One region of the Variovorax sp. YR634 genome, then DNA from elsewhere that is predicted to be linked to it. Evidence: riboswitches for the same ligand, from Rfam matches in the RefSeq annotation. Region 1 holds a riboswitch; the other holds the start of a gene.
The links. Region 1 has a riboswitch for glycine ahead of gcvT (glycine cleavage system aminomethyltransferase GcvT). Riboswitches for the same ligand answer to the same signal wherever they lie in the genome.
Positions count from the first base shown of each region.

Region 2: it holds a riboswitch for glycine, as region 1 does, so the genes downstream of both, BLV60_RS21240 (D-amino acid dehydrogenase) here and gcvT (glycine cleavage system aminomethyltransferase GcvT) in region 1, are expected to answer to the same signal.

Region 1 is NZ_FNOL01000007.1:16,855-23,468, forward strand. It holds gene gcvP (aminomethyl-transferring glycine dehydrogenase) at 1-934, opposite strand, end outside; gene gcvH (glycine cleavage system protein GcvH) at 986-1,357, opposite strand; gene gcvT (glycine cleavage system aminomethyltransferase GcvT) at 1,417-2,589, opposite strand; glycine riboswitch at 2,635-2,747, opposite strand; glycine riboswitch at 2,760-2,850, opposite strand; gene BLV60_RS14320 (hypothetical protein) at 2,884-3,444, opposite strand; gene BLV60_RS14325 (L,D-transpeptidase Cds6 family protein) at 3,543-4,007, opposite strand; gene BLV60_RS14330 (TRAP transporter large permease) at 4,114-5,406, opposite strand; gene BLV60_RS14335 (TRAP transporter small permease) at 5,418-5,930, opposite strand; gene BLV60_RS14340 (TRAP transporter substrate-binding protein) at 6,028-6,614, opposite strand, start outside.
Region 2 is NZ_FNOL01000013.1:96,187-102,800, forward strand. It holds gene BLV60_RS21225 (aminotransferase-like domain-containing protein) at 1-618, shown strand, start outside; gene BLV60_RS21230 (PhaM family polyhydroxyalkanoate granule multifunctional regulatory protein) at 711-1,466, shown strand; gene BLV60_RS21235 (FIST signal transduction protein) at 1,512-2,792, shown strand; gene BLV60_RS21240 (D-amino acid dehydrogenase) at 2,799-4,100, opposite strand; glycine riboswitch at 4,193-4,309, opposite strand; glycine riboswitch at 4,313-4,413, opposite strand; gene rfbB (dTDP-glucose 4,6-dehydratase) at 4,531-5,604, shown strand; gene rfbD (dTDP-4-dehydrorhamnose reductase) at 5,601-6,491, shown strand; gene rfbA (glucose-1-phosphate thymidylyltransferase RfbA) at 6,512-6,614, shown strand, end outside.

The DNA.
Region 1 (6,614 bases):
TCACGCCGACCAGGCGGCCCGGCAGCGAGCGCTTGAATTCGTCGCGGCAGGCCAGGTAGGCGGCGTGCGGGCCGCCGTTGCACAGCGGCATGCCGAAGCGCTGCGTGGTGCCGCAGACGATGTCGGCATCGAATTCGCCGGGCGCGACGAGCAGCGTGAGCGCCAGCAGGTCGGCCGCGACGATGAGGGCGGCGTCGCACTGATGCGCGTGGCCCGCGAGCGGACGCAGGTCGTGCACGTGGCCGGTGGTGGCGGGGTACTGTGCGAGCACGGCGAAGAACTCGCCGCTCACCATCAGGTGCGGCAGCGTTTCCGACACGGTGCTCACCTTCACTTCGATGCCCAGCGGCGCGGCGCGCGTCTTGATGACTTCAATAGTCTGCGGATGGCAGTCGCCAGACACCAGGAACACGTTGCTCTTGCTCTTCACGCTGCGCTTGGCCAGCGTCATGGCCTCGGCTGCGGCCGTGGCTTCGTCGAGCATCGAGGCGTTGGCGATGGCCATGTCCGTGAGGTCGCACACCATCGTCTGGAAGTTGAGCAGGGCTTCCATGCGGCCCTGCGAGATTTCGGCCTGGTAGGGCGTGTAGGCGGTGTACCAGGCGGGGTTCTCGAGCACGTTGCGCAAGATGACGCCCGGCGTGTGCGTGCCGTAGTAGCCCTGGCCGATGAAGTTCTTGAACACCTTGTTCTTCGACGCCATCACCTTCAGCTCGGCCAGCGCATCGGCTTCGGTGGCCGGTGCGGGCAGGCGCATCGGCTTTGCGCGGCGGATGGCCACGGGCACGATGCCGTCGATGAGCTCCGCGCGCGTTTCCGAGCCGATCACCGGCAGCATGCGCGCCTCGTCCGCCGCATCGATGCCGATGTGGCGGGCGAGGAATTCTTCGGCGTTCTCTAGTTCTTGCAAAGAGGGAAGGGCGGGCGTCGGCATGGCGGTGAGGGCTCGGGGAGAAGAAGGAAGGTGGCTGAGGAACTCAGCGGATCAGGATTCGGCGGCGAACTTGTCGTAGGAGGCCGCGTCCAGCAGGGCGTCGAGCTGCGCGGGCTCGCTCAGCTTGACCTTGAAGAACCAGCCGGCGGCCAGCGGGTCGCTGTTGGCGAGCGACGGGTCGGCGCGCAGCGCCTCGTTCACTTCGGTGATCTCGCCCGACACGGGCATGAACACGTCGGCCGCGGCCTTGACCGATTCGACGACGCCGGCAACTTCGCCTTGCGCAAAGGTCTTGCCGACTTCGGGCAGGTCGACGAACACCACGTCGCCCAGCGCGTCCTGCGCATGCACGGTGATGCCGACGGTGGCTGCGTCGCCTTCGGCCGACACCCATTCGTGGTCCTTGGTGTACTTGATGCTCATGGAAAAACTCCTCGTGGAAAAAATGAATCGGGGTGCAGAGCCTAGCCTGTCGACCAGGCTCAGCCGCGGTAGTAGCGGGTGGGCACGAAAGGCATCGTCGAGACCTCCATCGGCACCGGCTTGCCGCGCACGATGGCCTGCACGCGCGTGCCCGGCTCGGCGAAGGCGGTGGCCACGTAGCCCGTGGCGATGCAGCGGTCGGCCGTCGGGCCGAGCAGGCCGCTGGTGACGATGCCGATGTCATGGCCTTCGAAAGATTGCAGCACCGTGCCGTCGCGCACCGGAATGCGTTCGAGGGCGACGAGGCCCACGCGCTTGCGCTTCAGCGTGTCGTGGTCGGTGTGGCCGGCAGCGCCTGCGGTAGCGACGGCAAGCTGCGCGAGGATCTTTGTCGCGCCTGGAAAGCCGCCTTCGCGCGCGCCGCCTGTGCGGCGCACCTTCTGCATCGCCCAGTTGAGCGAGGCCTCGACAGGCGTGGTGGTGGTGTCGATGTCGTTGCCGTAGAGGCACAGGCCGGCTTCGAGCCGCAGCGAATTGCGCGCGCCCAGGCCGATGGGCTTGACCTCGGGTTGGGCCAGCAGCAGGCGGGCCAGCGCCTCGGCGTCTTTGGCGGCCACCGAGATCTCGAAGCCGTCTTCGCCGGTGTAGCCGCTGCGGGTGACGAAGGCGGCAATGCCGCCGATCTGCACCGCACCGCCCGTCATGAACACGAAGCGCTCGATGCCGGGCGACAGCCGCGCCAGCGTGGCCGCGGCCTGCGGGCCCTGCAGCGCGAGCAGGGCGTGGTTGGGCAGGGGCTGCACTTGGCAGCGGCTGCCGATCTTCTGCTGGATGTGGGCGATGTCGGCCACCTTGCAGGCGCCGTTGACGATCACGAAGATCGAGCCGTTGCCCTCGTTGAAGAACATCAGGTCGTCGAGGATGCCGCCTTCGTCGTTCAGCAGCAGGCCGTAGCGCTGCTTGCCGGCGGGCAGGTCGATCACGTCGACGGGCATCAGGGTTTCGAAAGCCGCCGCCGCATCGGGCCCGACGAGGCGCAGCTGGCCCATATGGGAGATGTCGAACAGGCCGGCCGCGTCGCGCGTGTGCTTGTGCTCGGCCATCAGGCCGGCGGGGTACTGCACCGGCATCGAATAGCCGGCAAAGGGCACCATGCGGGCACCGAACTCCACGTGGAGGTCGTGCAGCGGCGTCTTGAGAAGTTCGGTAGCGGGGGCGGAAGAAGCAGCCACGGGGCACTCCAAAGGGGCAGACGAAATCCATGACGCAAGCCATGGGCCACCCCTGCTGTCCGCTTTACCTGAGAGATTCGCCCCACGATCGGGGTTTGCTCCTTCGGTGGGCCGATGGGCAGTTTTCACTGCAACGGCCTCTCTCCAGCAAGGAAACGCCGGTGTTCACCGGCGCCTTGTCAGTCCTTTTGCCTGAGCGTTCGGGAAACCCCTGCGCCTTCGGCGGCCCCGGCACGCGGGGCTCTCTCCTGACCCTGGCGAGTGTAGTGGATCGCGCGGGGCAGGGGTTTTGCGTCAGTGGATGATTTCGGCCGGCGGCAGCAGCTTGTCGATGCGCTCGCGCAGCGATTCGGCCCGTTCCACCCCTGCGGTTTTCTCGATCTCGGTGAGCATCAGCGCGGCGATGGTCAGCATCGCCTCGCGGTCGCGGGCCTCGCGCAGGGCGTCGCGCATCTGCAGCGCGAATTTCGGGTCGCGCCGCACGAACATGCGCTCGCAGATGTCGAACAGGAACATGCGCGTGGTGGCCAGCGAGCGCTTGCCGTCGAAGGTGTCGGCCGAGGTGGTGGCGACCTGGATCGGCTCGGCGGCGGCGATAGGCGCGGGCCGGGCGGGGGCTGCTATCGGTGCGGGCGCCGGTGCCGCAGCAGCAGCCTGCGGGGCCTGCAGGTAGCCCCGCTGCACCAGCGCCTGGATCGCCTGTTCGGCTTCGACCCGGTTGGAGAACAGCGGACTGAAGTCGGTCAGCGAGCGCCGGCCATCGGCCATCAGCAGCAGGGCGCGCTCACGCTGGCTGAGCGTGCGCTGTCCGCCCTGGAGTTCGTCGCGCGCCTTGTCGGTCTTGGTGGGAAACATGGCAGCCACAGCTTTCGGGAATCGAGGGCTGCAGCATCGTTGCAAGTGGTGACATCTTCATGAACCGTTTGCCTTACAGGGGCAATCGCGGCCGGCCTTCAGCCCGCGCTTTCCTTGCGTATGAGCCACTGGTTGCCCACGCGCTGCAATTCCAGCGTCTTGCGGCTCTTCTCGCGCAGCTTGTCGGCGCTGTAGGTCTGTTGAAAGCTCGCGCTGGCCGCCTGCCCCTGGACGCTGATGACCAGGCTGTCGATGCTCACGCTGATGGTCGTCTTGTCGGTAATGCGCGCGCGGCGGTCCGCCTCCCAGGCCTTGCGGTCCTGGCCTCGGGGCGGCGTGAAGTCGGGTGCATAGGCGGCCAGGTAGCGCACCACGTCCCGGGCTGACCAGGCCGCGGCCCAGGCGCGCACGGCGGCTTCGACTTCGCGGATGCTGGAGGCGGGATCGGCCGGCGCTGCTGCCGATACGGGGGCTGGTACCGCGGCGGGCATTGCGGGCGGGGCGCCGAAGGCAGCCGGAGCCAGCAAGGCGCCGCCCAGCAGGCAGCTCAGGAATCGATTCATGGCGCAGTCCCCTCCTTGTCGGTTGTCGGCCCTTGGCCCGTCGCCCGATTCTGGCAGTGAACATCCGCCGATTCACCGGGCCGATCAGGCCCCGGAGCCCAGGCCGTTACTTGAACCCGAGCACGTGCGGCAGCCACGTACTCAGCGCGGGCACGAAGGTCAGGATGACCAGCACAGCCCCATGCGCCCAAAGGAACGGCACCAGTTCCTTCACCAGCGCCGACATCGGCACCTTCGACACGTTGCAGGTCACGAACAGCAGTCCGCCCACCGGCGGCGTGATCATGCCCAGCGTGAGGTTGAAGATCACGATCATCGCGAAGTGCACCGGGTCCACGCCCAGCTTGATGGCCACCGGCGCGAGGATCGGCGCCAGCACCATCACGCCCGGCAGCGGCTCGATGAAGATGCCGAACAGCAGCAGGAACACGTTGACGATGATCAGGAACATCCACGGCGAGAGGTTCATGCTGATGAGCCATTCGGCCATCTGCTGCGGAATGCCCTCGATGGTCAGCACCCACGCGAACGAGGCCGACAGCCCGATGATGATCAGCACCGAAGCCGACAGCAACGCCGAGCGCGAGAGTATGTCGGGCAGCATCTTCCACTCGAGCGTGCGGTAGACGAACTTGCCGCACACCAGCGCATAGAACACCGCCACCACCGAGGCCTCGGTCGGCGTGAACCAGCCGGCGCGCATGCCGCCCAGGATCACCACCGGCAGCAGGATCGCGGGAATCGCCTTCCAGGTCGTGACCAGGATCTCGCGCAGCGGAGGCGTTTGCCCGTCGCCCTTGTAGTTGCGCTTTTTCGAGACGTAGAAGTTCACGACGCACATCGCCACCGCGATCAGGATGCCCGGCATGATGCCGGCCGCGAACAGCGTGCCGACCGATACGCTCTCGTCCTGCAGCGCGTAGATGATCATGATGATCGAGGGGGGGATGATCGGCCCGACGATGGCGGTCGAGGCCGTGAGCGCCGCCGCGTACGAGCGGTCGTAGCCGGCCTTGTCCATCATCTTGATGAGCATCGACCCCGGCCCCGCCGCGTCGGCCAGCGCCGAGCCCGAGATGCCCGAAAAGAAGGTCAGCGACACCACGTTGGTGTAGCCCAGCCCGCCGCGTCGGTGGCCCACGAACTGGCCTGCGAAGCGCAGCAGCACCTCGGTGAGCGAGCCGCCGCTCATGAGTTCGGCCGCAAGAATGAAGAAGGGCACCGCCATCAGCGGAAAGCTGTCGATGCCGGTGAAGGTTTCCTTCAGCAGCACCATCAGCGGGTAGTTCTCCGCAAGGATCAGCGTGGTAACGGTGGAGAGGCCCAGCGCAAAGGCCACCGGCACGCCGATGGCCAGGAAAATGCAGGCGGAAACGATCAGAACAATGCTTGCGTCCATGGTCGTTCTCCTTACAGCGACGCCGAGGCGTTGGCGTCGAAGTGCGCGTCGGACGCGAACTCCCTGCGCAGCACGTAGCCGCGCACCACCAGCAGCCAGTGCACGATCAACAAGATGCCGCCGAACAGCATCGCGCTGTAGATGTAGGCGAACGGAATCTGAGTCACGGCAGTGAGCTGGAACATCGTGCGTTCCATGTACAGCCAGCCGTACCAGACCATGAAACCGAAGAATGCGAACAGCAGCCCGGCGACGACGATGCGCACCGCGACGGCCGCGCTGCGGGGCAAGGCGTCCTGCAGGTTCTCGACCGCGATGTGCCCGCCGTAGCGCAGCACCGGCCCGGCGCCCAGGAAGGTGAGCCAGATCATCATGTGGCGCGACACCTCCTCGGCCCATTCGAGCGACTGGCTCGTGGTGTAGCGCAGCACGACGTTGGTGAAGATGATGACCGACATGGCGGCCAGCAGAAGAATCAGCGCCCAGCGGTTGGCGGCGAGAAAGTAGCGCTCGAAGGCTTGCACTTTGTGTTGTTCTCTGTTCTGTCTGAAAAACGAAGCGCCCGGCGCACGCATGCGTGCCGGGCGCGTTGCCGGAGAGCCGGCCGTGGCGGCTCAGGGCTTACTTGACGTCCGTGATCTTCTTGATGTTGTCCGCGCCGAATTCCTTGGCGTAGCTCACGTAGGCGGGCTTCAGCGCCTCGCGGAAGGCGGCGCCGTCGACGGTGCGCGTGACCTTCATGCCGTCTTTCTCGAGCTGGGCAATGCCGTTGTTCTCGTCGTCGTTGACTTTCTTGCGCTGGGCAATGGCGGCCTTCTTCGCGGCTTCGGTGAACACCTTCTTGTCGGCGTCAGACAGCTTGTTCCACACCTTCGGCGACAGCAGAAGCAGCGCCGGCGAGTACACGTGGCCCGTGAGCGAGAGGTGCTTTTGCACCTGCGAGAACTTCGACGACAGGATCACCGGAATCGGGTTCTCCTGCCCGTCGACCGTGCCTTGCTGCAGCGCGCCGAACAGTTCAGGGAAAGCCATGGGCGTGGGCAGGATGCCGAAGGTGCGGTAGCCGTCCATGTGCACCTTGTTTTCCATGGTGCGCATCTTCAGGCCGGCCGCGTCGCTGGGCTTGACGATGTCGCGCTTGCTGTTCGTCATGTGGCGAAAGCCGTTCTCCGTCCAGGCCAGCGCGATGATGCCCTTGCTCGGGAACT
Region 2 (6,614 bases), on a different contig from region 1:
GGCTACAGCCTCACGCCGGGCAGCGCACACCGGGTGCTGAAGCTGGCCAACGAATACGACTTCCACATCGTCGAGGACGACACCTACAGCCACCTCGCGCCCGAGCACGCCACGCGGCTCAGCGCGCTCGACGGGCTGCAGCGCACCATCTACGTGAGCGGCTTTGCCAAGATCCTGGCGCCCAACTGGCGCATCGGCTTCCTGGCCGCGCCCCCGGCGCTGAAGGAGCGGCTGCTCGAAACCAAGCTGCTGGCCACGCTCACCTCACCCACGCTGTTCGAGCGGGCGTTGTCGTGGTGCATCGACCAGGGGCAGCTGCGCCGGCATTCGGAGCGCGTGCGCATCCGCCTCGACGGGGCGCGGGGGCGGGCGGTGAAGCTGGCGATGTCGCACGGCTGCACCTTCGCCTCGGAGCCGGCGGGGCTGTTCGGCTGGGTCGACACAGGCGTGGACACCGACGCGCTGACGCAGCGCATGCTCGACCAGGGCTACCTGCTGGCGCCGGGCTCGCTGTTCCATGCGCGCCGGCCGCCGAGCACGATGATGCGGATCAACTTCGCCACGTCGCAGGATGCGACCTTCTGGAAGGTGTTCAGCAAGGTCCGAAACGAGCTCTGATGGCAGGTAAAAGGTGGGGAGGTCCGGGCCAAAAGGCCGGAGGCTTGGAGTAAGCTGGCAACACAAGAAAACCCACCCAGGAGACCACCCGCATGAGCACCGCCAGCAAGCCCTTCGACTTCAGCCAGTTCGTCCCCGGATTCGACTTCCTGAAGAACCTCGCCGGTGGCGCCGCAGCGGGCACCGGCGCCGGGTCGGTGCCAGGGATTCCGAGCCTTGCGAGCTGGGTGGCGCCCACGCTGAGCGTGGAAGAGGTCGACAAGCGCATCCAGGAGCTCAAGACGGTGCAGTACTGGCTCGAGCAGAACGGCCATGCCCTGAAGGCCACGATCCAGGCGCTCGAAGTGCAGAAGATGACGCTGTCGACGCTGCGCGGCATGAACGTGCGGATGGAAGACATCGCCAGCGCGTTCACCAAGCAGGCAGCCGCGATGGCGCCGGCGCCTGCACCCGCCGCAGCGGCTCCGGAGCCTGAGCCAGAAGAGGTAGAGGAAGAAGACGAATTGCCAGAAGAGGAAGCGCCAGCACCGACGAAGCCGCGCAGCAGGCCGGCTTCGGCCAAGGCAAAGACCGCGGCTGCCGATGGCGCCGGCGTGGTCGATCCCATGCAGTGGTGGGGCTCGCTCACCGAACAGTTCCAGCAGATCGCCAGCTCGGCGCTGCAGGACGCGGCCCAGCTGAAGGTGCCGGCCATGGCCCAGCCGCTGGCCGATGCGGTCGGCAAGGTCATGGGCAAGCCGGCAACAACGGCCGCCCGCAAGCCTGCTGCGGCCAAGAAGGCTGCAGCGCCGGCTGCCAAAAAGAAGACATCGACAGCCGCGCGCAAGCGAACCTCCGCCCGGCGTTGACGTCATACACATCCATTTGTTGAAGAGAACGGGTTGGCACGCATCATGAAGTTGTTTCCCTCCGGTCACGCCACCCATCCGCAATGGCGCATGGCGGCCGGCCTCGTGCTGGCCCAGCTGCGCGCACAGATGGCCCTGCCCGACTACGCCTCGTCGCCGACGCTGGGGCTGCTCTACATCACCGACCACTATGCGAGCGAGGCGCAGGACATCCTCGACCACCTGAGCGCCGAGCTGCCCGAAGTGACCGACTGGTCGGGTACCGTCGGCATCGGCGTGTCGGCCAACAACGCCGAGTACTTCGACGAACCCGGCATGAGCCTGATGCTTTGCGCTTTGCCCAGCGACCAGTACCGCGTGTTCTCGGGCGTGGCGCCGCTGGGCAATTCCGAAATGAGCGGCTTCGAGGCGCACACGGCACTGGTGCACGCCGACCCGGCAACGCCCGACCTGGCCGAGCTGATCGCCGAGATGGCGGGGCGCACTGACACGGGTTATCTGTTCGGCGGGCTGTCTTCGGGGCGCGGCAGCGCGCTGCAATTCGCAGTCGGCGGCAACGGCAACATCCGCGGGCACGGGGCGGCGGGTGGGGTGTTCTCGGGCGGCCTGTCGGGCGTGGTGTTCGGCGAAGGCGTACGGCTGGTGTCGCGCGTCACGCAGGGCTGCCAGCCGCTGCGCTCGGGGGCGGTGCGCGAGCGCGAGATCACCGAGGCCGACGGCAATCTGCTGCTGAAGCTCGACGGCGAGCCGGCGCTCGACGTGCTGCTGGCCGATCTGCAGGTGTCGCTCGAACGGCCGCAGGAGGCCATCGACGCCGTGCGCAACACGCTGGTCGGCCTGGCCGATGCCGGTAGCGACGGCATCCGCCGCACCGGCGACCTGGGCGCCGACGTGCTGGTGCGCCACATCATCGGGCTGGACCCGACGCGGCGCGGCATCGCCATTGCCGATGTGGCCGAGGCCGGCATGCGGCTGACCTTCTGCCGCCGCAACGCGCAGGCCGCGCGGGCCGACCTGATGCGCATCTGCGCGGAAATCCGCGAGGAGCTGGAGCCCGAAGAGCAGACACTCGCCACTGCGCGCGCCGTGGCGGCGGGCGAGGCCGAGGCGGCGCCGCATCCGGCACGGCGCATCGCAGGGGCGGTGTACGTGAGCTGCTCGGGGCGCGGCGGGCCGCACTTCGGCGCACCGGGCGCTGAGTTGCAGATCGTGCGGCACGCGCTGGGCGACGTGCCGCTGGTCGGGTTCTTCGCTGCGGGCGAGATTGCCCGGCATCACCTGTATGGCTATACCGGGGTGCTGACGGTGTTTACCAGCAAGGACTGAACGCGATCAGGCCGGCTGCAGCGCGCGCGGCGCGGGCGCAGGCATGCCGGTGAACGCGAAATCGACCTCCGGCGCCAGCCCGCTCACGATCCGCGCGATCGACTTGCCCGAGCCGCAGGCATGCGTCCAGCCGAGCGTGCCGTGGCCCGTGTTGAGGAACAGGTTCGGCAGCCTGGTCTTGCCGATCAGCGGCACGTTGCTCGGCGTGGCGGGGCGCAGGCCGGTCCAGAACTGGGCCTGCGTGGTGTCGCCGGCGCCGGGGAACAGCTCTTCGACGCGGCGCACGATGGCTTCGCAGCGCACGCGGTTCAGGTCGCGGTCGTAGCCGTTGAGCTCGGCCGTGCCGGCGATGCGCAGGCGGTCGCCCGACTCCGAGGTGTAGCGCGAGAACACGAGCTTGAATTCGTCATCCGTCAGCGAGACCTGGTGGGCCTTCGACGCGTCCTTGACGGGCAGCGTCACCGAATAGCCCTTGGCCGGGTAGATCGGCAGGCGGATGCCCAGCGGCGCGGCATACAGCGGGCTCAGTGACCCCATCGCCAGCACGAAGGCGTCGCCGCGGATGCGCTGGAAGCGGCCTTCGCTGTCGGTGGCTTCGACGTGATCGATGCTGCCGCCGGCTTCGCGCAGCGCGGTCACGGTGTGGCTCATCAGGAACTTCACGCCCGCCGCGGTGGCCAGGCCCACCAGTTCGCGCGCGAAGCGGTTGGCGTCGCCGGACTCGTCCTCGGCCGTGTAGGTGGCGCCGGCCAGCTTCGGGCGGATGTGGGCGAGGGCGGGCTCGATCTTCACGGCTTCGTCGGCCGAGATGACCTGGCGCTCGCAGCCCAGGGCGCGCATCTGCTCGGCGGGCGCGAGGGCGCCGTCGAACTCTTTTTGCGTCGTATAGAAGTGCAGGATGCCCTGCGTGCGCTGGTCGTAGTTCAGGCCGGTGTCGCGGCGCAACTGTTGCAACATCGAGCGGCTGTATGTTCCGAGACGCACGATCTGCTCGATGTTGTGGCGGGTGCGCGCCGGCGTGCATTCGCGCAGGAACTGGAGGCCCCAAAGCCACTGGCGCATGTCGGCGCGGATGCGGAAGAGCAGCGGAGCATCTTCCTTGCCCAGCCACTGCAGCACCTTGAGCGGTGCGCTGGGGTTGGCCCAGGGTTCGGCATGGCTGACGGAAATCTGCCCGCCATTGGCGAAGCTGGTTTCGGCGGCCGGGGTGGCCTGCCGGTCGATCACGGTCACTTCGTGGCCGAGTTGCTGGAGGTAGTAAGCCGAGGTCACGCCGAGCAGGCCGGCGCCAAGAACGATCACGCGCATTTCAAGTACCTTTGAGGTTGCAGTGCTTGAACGACGGGCGTGGTGTGCTATTGAATAAATAGCAAAGCAACCGGACGACCGCTGTCCAAGTTGCCGCTCCCCCTGTCCTCGGTACCTGAGAGATTCACCCGCTGCGCCCGCAGAGGGTTTGCTCCTTCGGTGCATCACGACCACGTTGGGCGGTGTGATGGCTCTCCAGACGGCGTTTCAGTTGGTGCAGTACAGGTCCCTTGTTCGGACCGACCTGAGCGTTTATGGGAGTTTGCGCCTTCGGTAGGGCCACCGGGGTAGCCCGCTCTCCTGCAGTGGGGGTGATTGTAGGCGGGGCTTGCGCGGGCGCCAACCTTTGATTTCTCTCCTCTGGCCGAATGGGATAATCGCCTGTTGATTTGCCGCAAGGCGATCGTTCCATATATCAGCAGGGGACTTCATGATCCTGGTTACCGGCGGCGCTGGCTTCATCGGCGCCAATTTCGTACTCGACTGGATCGCCAACGGCGACGAGCCGGTCGTGAACCTCGACAAGCTGACCTACGCAGGCAACCTCGAGACCCTCGCGTCGCTCAAGGGCAACCCGAAACACATCTTCGTGCAGGGCGACATCGGCGACAGCGCCCTCATCGATCGCCTGCTGGCCGAGCACAAGCCGCGCGCCGTGGTCAACTTCGCCGCCGAATCGCACGTGGACCGCTCCATCCACGGTCCCGAAGACTTCGTGCAGACCAACGTGCTGGGCACCTTCCGCCTGCTCGAATCCGTGCGCGGGCACTGGAGCGCGCTGCCAGCCGAGCAGAAGACGGCCTTCCGCTTCCTGCACGTGTCCACCGACGAGGTCTACGGCTCGCTGTCGAAGACCGACCCCGCCTTCACCGAAGAGAACAAGTACGAGCCCAACAGCCCCTACTCGGCCAGCAAGGCCGCCAGCGACCACCTCGTGCGCGCCTGGCACCACACCTACGGCCTGCCGGTGCTGACCACCAACTGCTCCAACAACTACGGCCCCTTCCACTTTCCCGAGAAGCTCATCCCGCTGATGATCGTCAACGCACTGGCCGGCAAGAACCTGCCCGTGTACGGCGACGGCATGCAGGTGCGCGACTGGCTCTACGTGAAGGACCACTGCAGCGCCATCCGCCGCGTGCTCGAAGCCGGCAAGCTGGGCGAGACCTACAACGTGGGCGGCTGGAACGAGAAGCCCAACATCGAGATCGTCAACACCGTGTGTGCGCTGCTCGACGAACTGCGTCCCCGCGCCGACGGCAAGCCGTACAAGGAACAAATCACCTACGTCACCGATCGCCCCGGCCACGACCGCCGCTACGCCATCGATGCGCGCAAGCTCGAGGCCGAGCTTGGCTGGAAGCCCGCCGAGACCTTCGATACCGGCATCCGCAAGACCGTCGAGTGGTATCTGGCCAATGGCGAGTGGGTGCGCAACGTGCAAAGCGGCGCGTATCGAGAGTGGGTCGAGAAGCAATACGACACGACGAAGGCTGCGGCATGAAGTTGCTGCTGCTGGGCAAGGGCGGACAGGTCGGCTGGGAGCTGCAGCGCAGCCTGGCGCCACTGGGTGAACTGGTCGCGCTCGATTTCGACAGCACGGATTTCAACGCCGACTTCAGCCGGCCGGAGCAATTGGCCGAGACGGTATTGAAGGTTCGCCCCGACGTGATCGTCAATGCGGCGGCGCACACGGCCGTCGACAAGGCCGAGAGCGAACCTGACTTCGCGCGCAAGCTCAACGCGACCTCGCCGGGAATCGTGGCCGAGGCGGCGCAGCAGATCGGCGCGCTGATGGTGCATTACTCGACCGACTATGTCTTCGACGGCAGCGGCACCAGGCCCTGGAAGGAAGACGACGCGACCGGCCCGCTCAGCGTGTACGGGCGCACCAAGCTCGAAGGCGAACAATTGGTGGCCCAGCACTGCGCGAAGCACCTGATCTTCCGCACCAGCTGGGTGTACGCGGCGCGCGGCGGCAACTTTGCCAAGACGATGCTGCGGCTGGCGAAGGAGCGCGACAAGCTGACCGTCATCGACGACCAATTCGGCGCGCCCACGGGTGCGGAGCTGCTGGCCGACGTGACGGCGCATGCCATCCGGGCGACGCTGCAGGACCCGGCCAAGGCTGGCCTCTATCACGCCATCGCCGGCGGCGAGACCAGCTGGTACGGATATGCGCGCTTCGTGATCGAGCAAGCCAAGGTAGCGGGTGTCGAACTCAAGGCCGGCCCGGAGGCCGTCGAGGCCGTGCCGACCAGTGCCTTCCCGACCCCGGCAAAGCGCCCGCACAACTCGCGCCTGGACACCACCAAGCTGCAGGCCACGTTCGGCCTGCGCCTGCCGCCCTGGCAGGAAGGCGTCGCGCGCATGCTGCGCGAGATTCTTTGAACTTTCACGAGAAAAAGAACATGACCAAGACGACGCAACGCAAAGGCATCATCCTGGCCGGTGGCTCGGGCACCCGCCTGCACCCCGCGACCCTGGCGCTCAGCAAGCAGCTGCTGCCGGTGT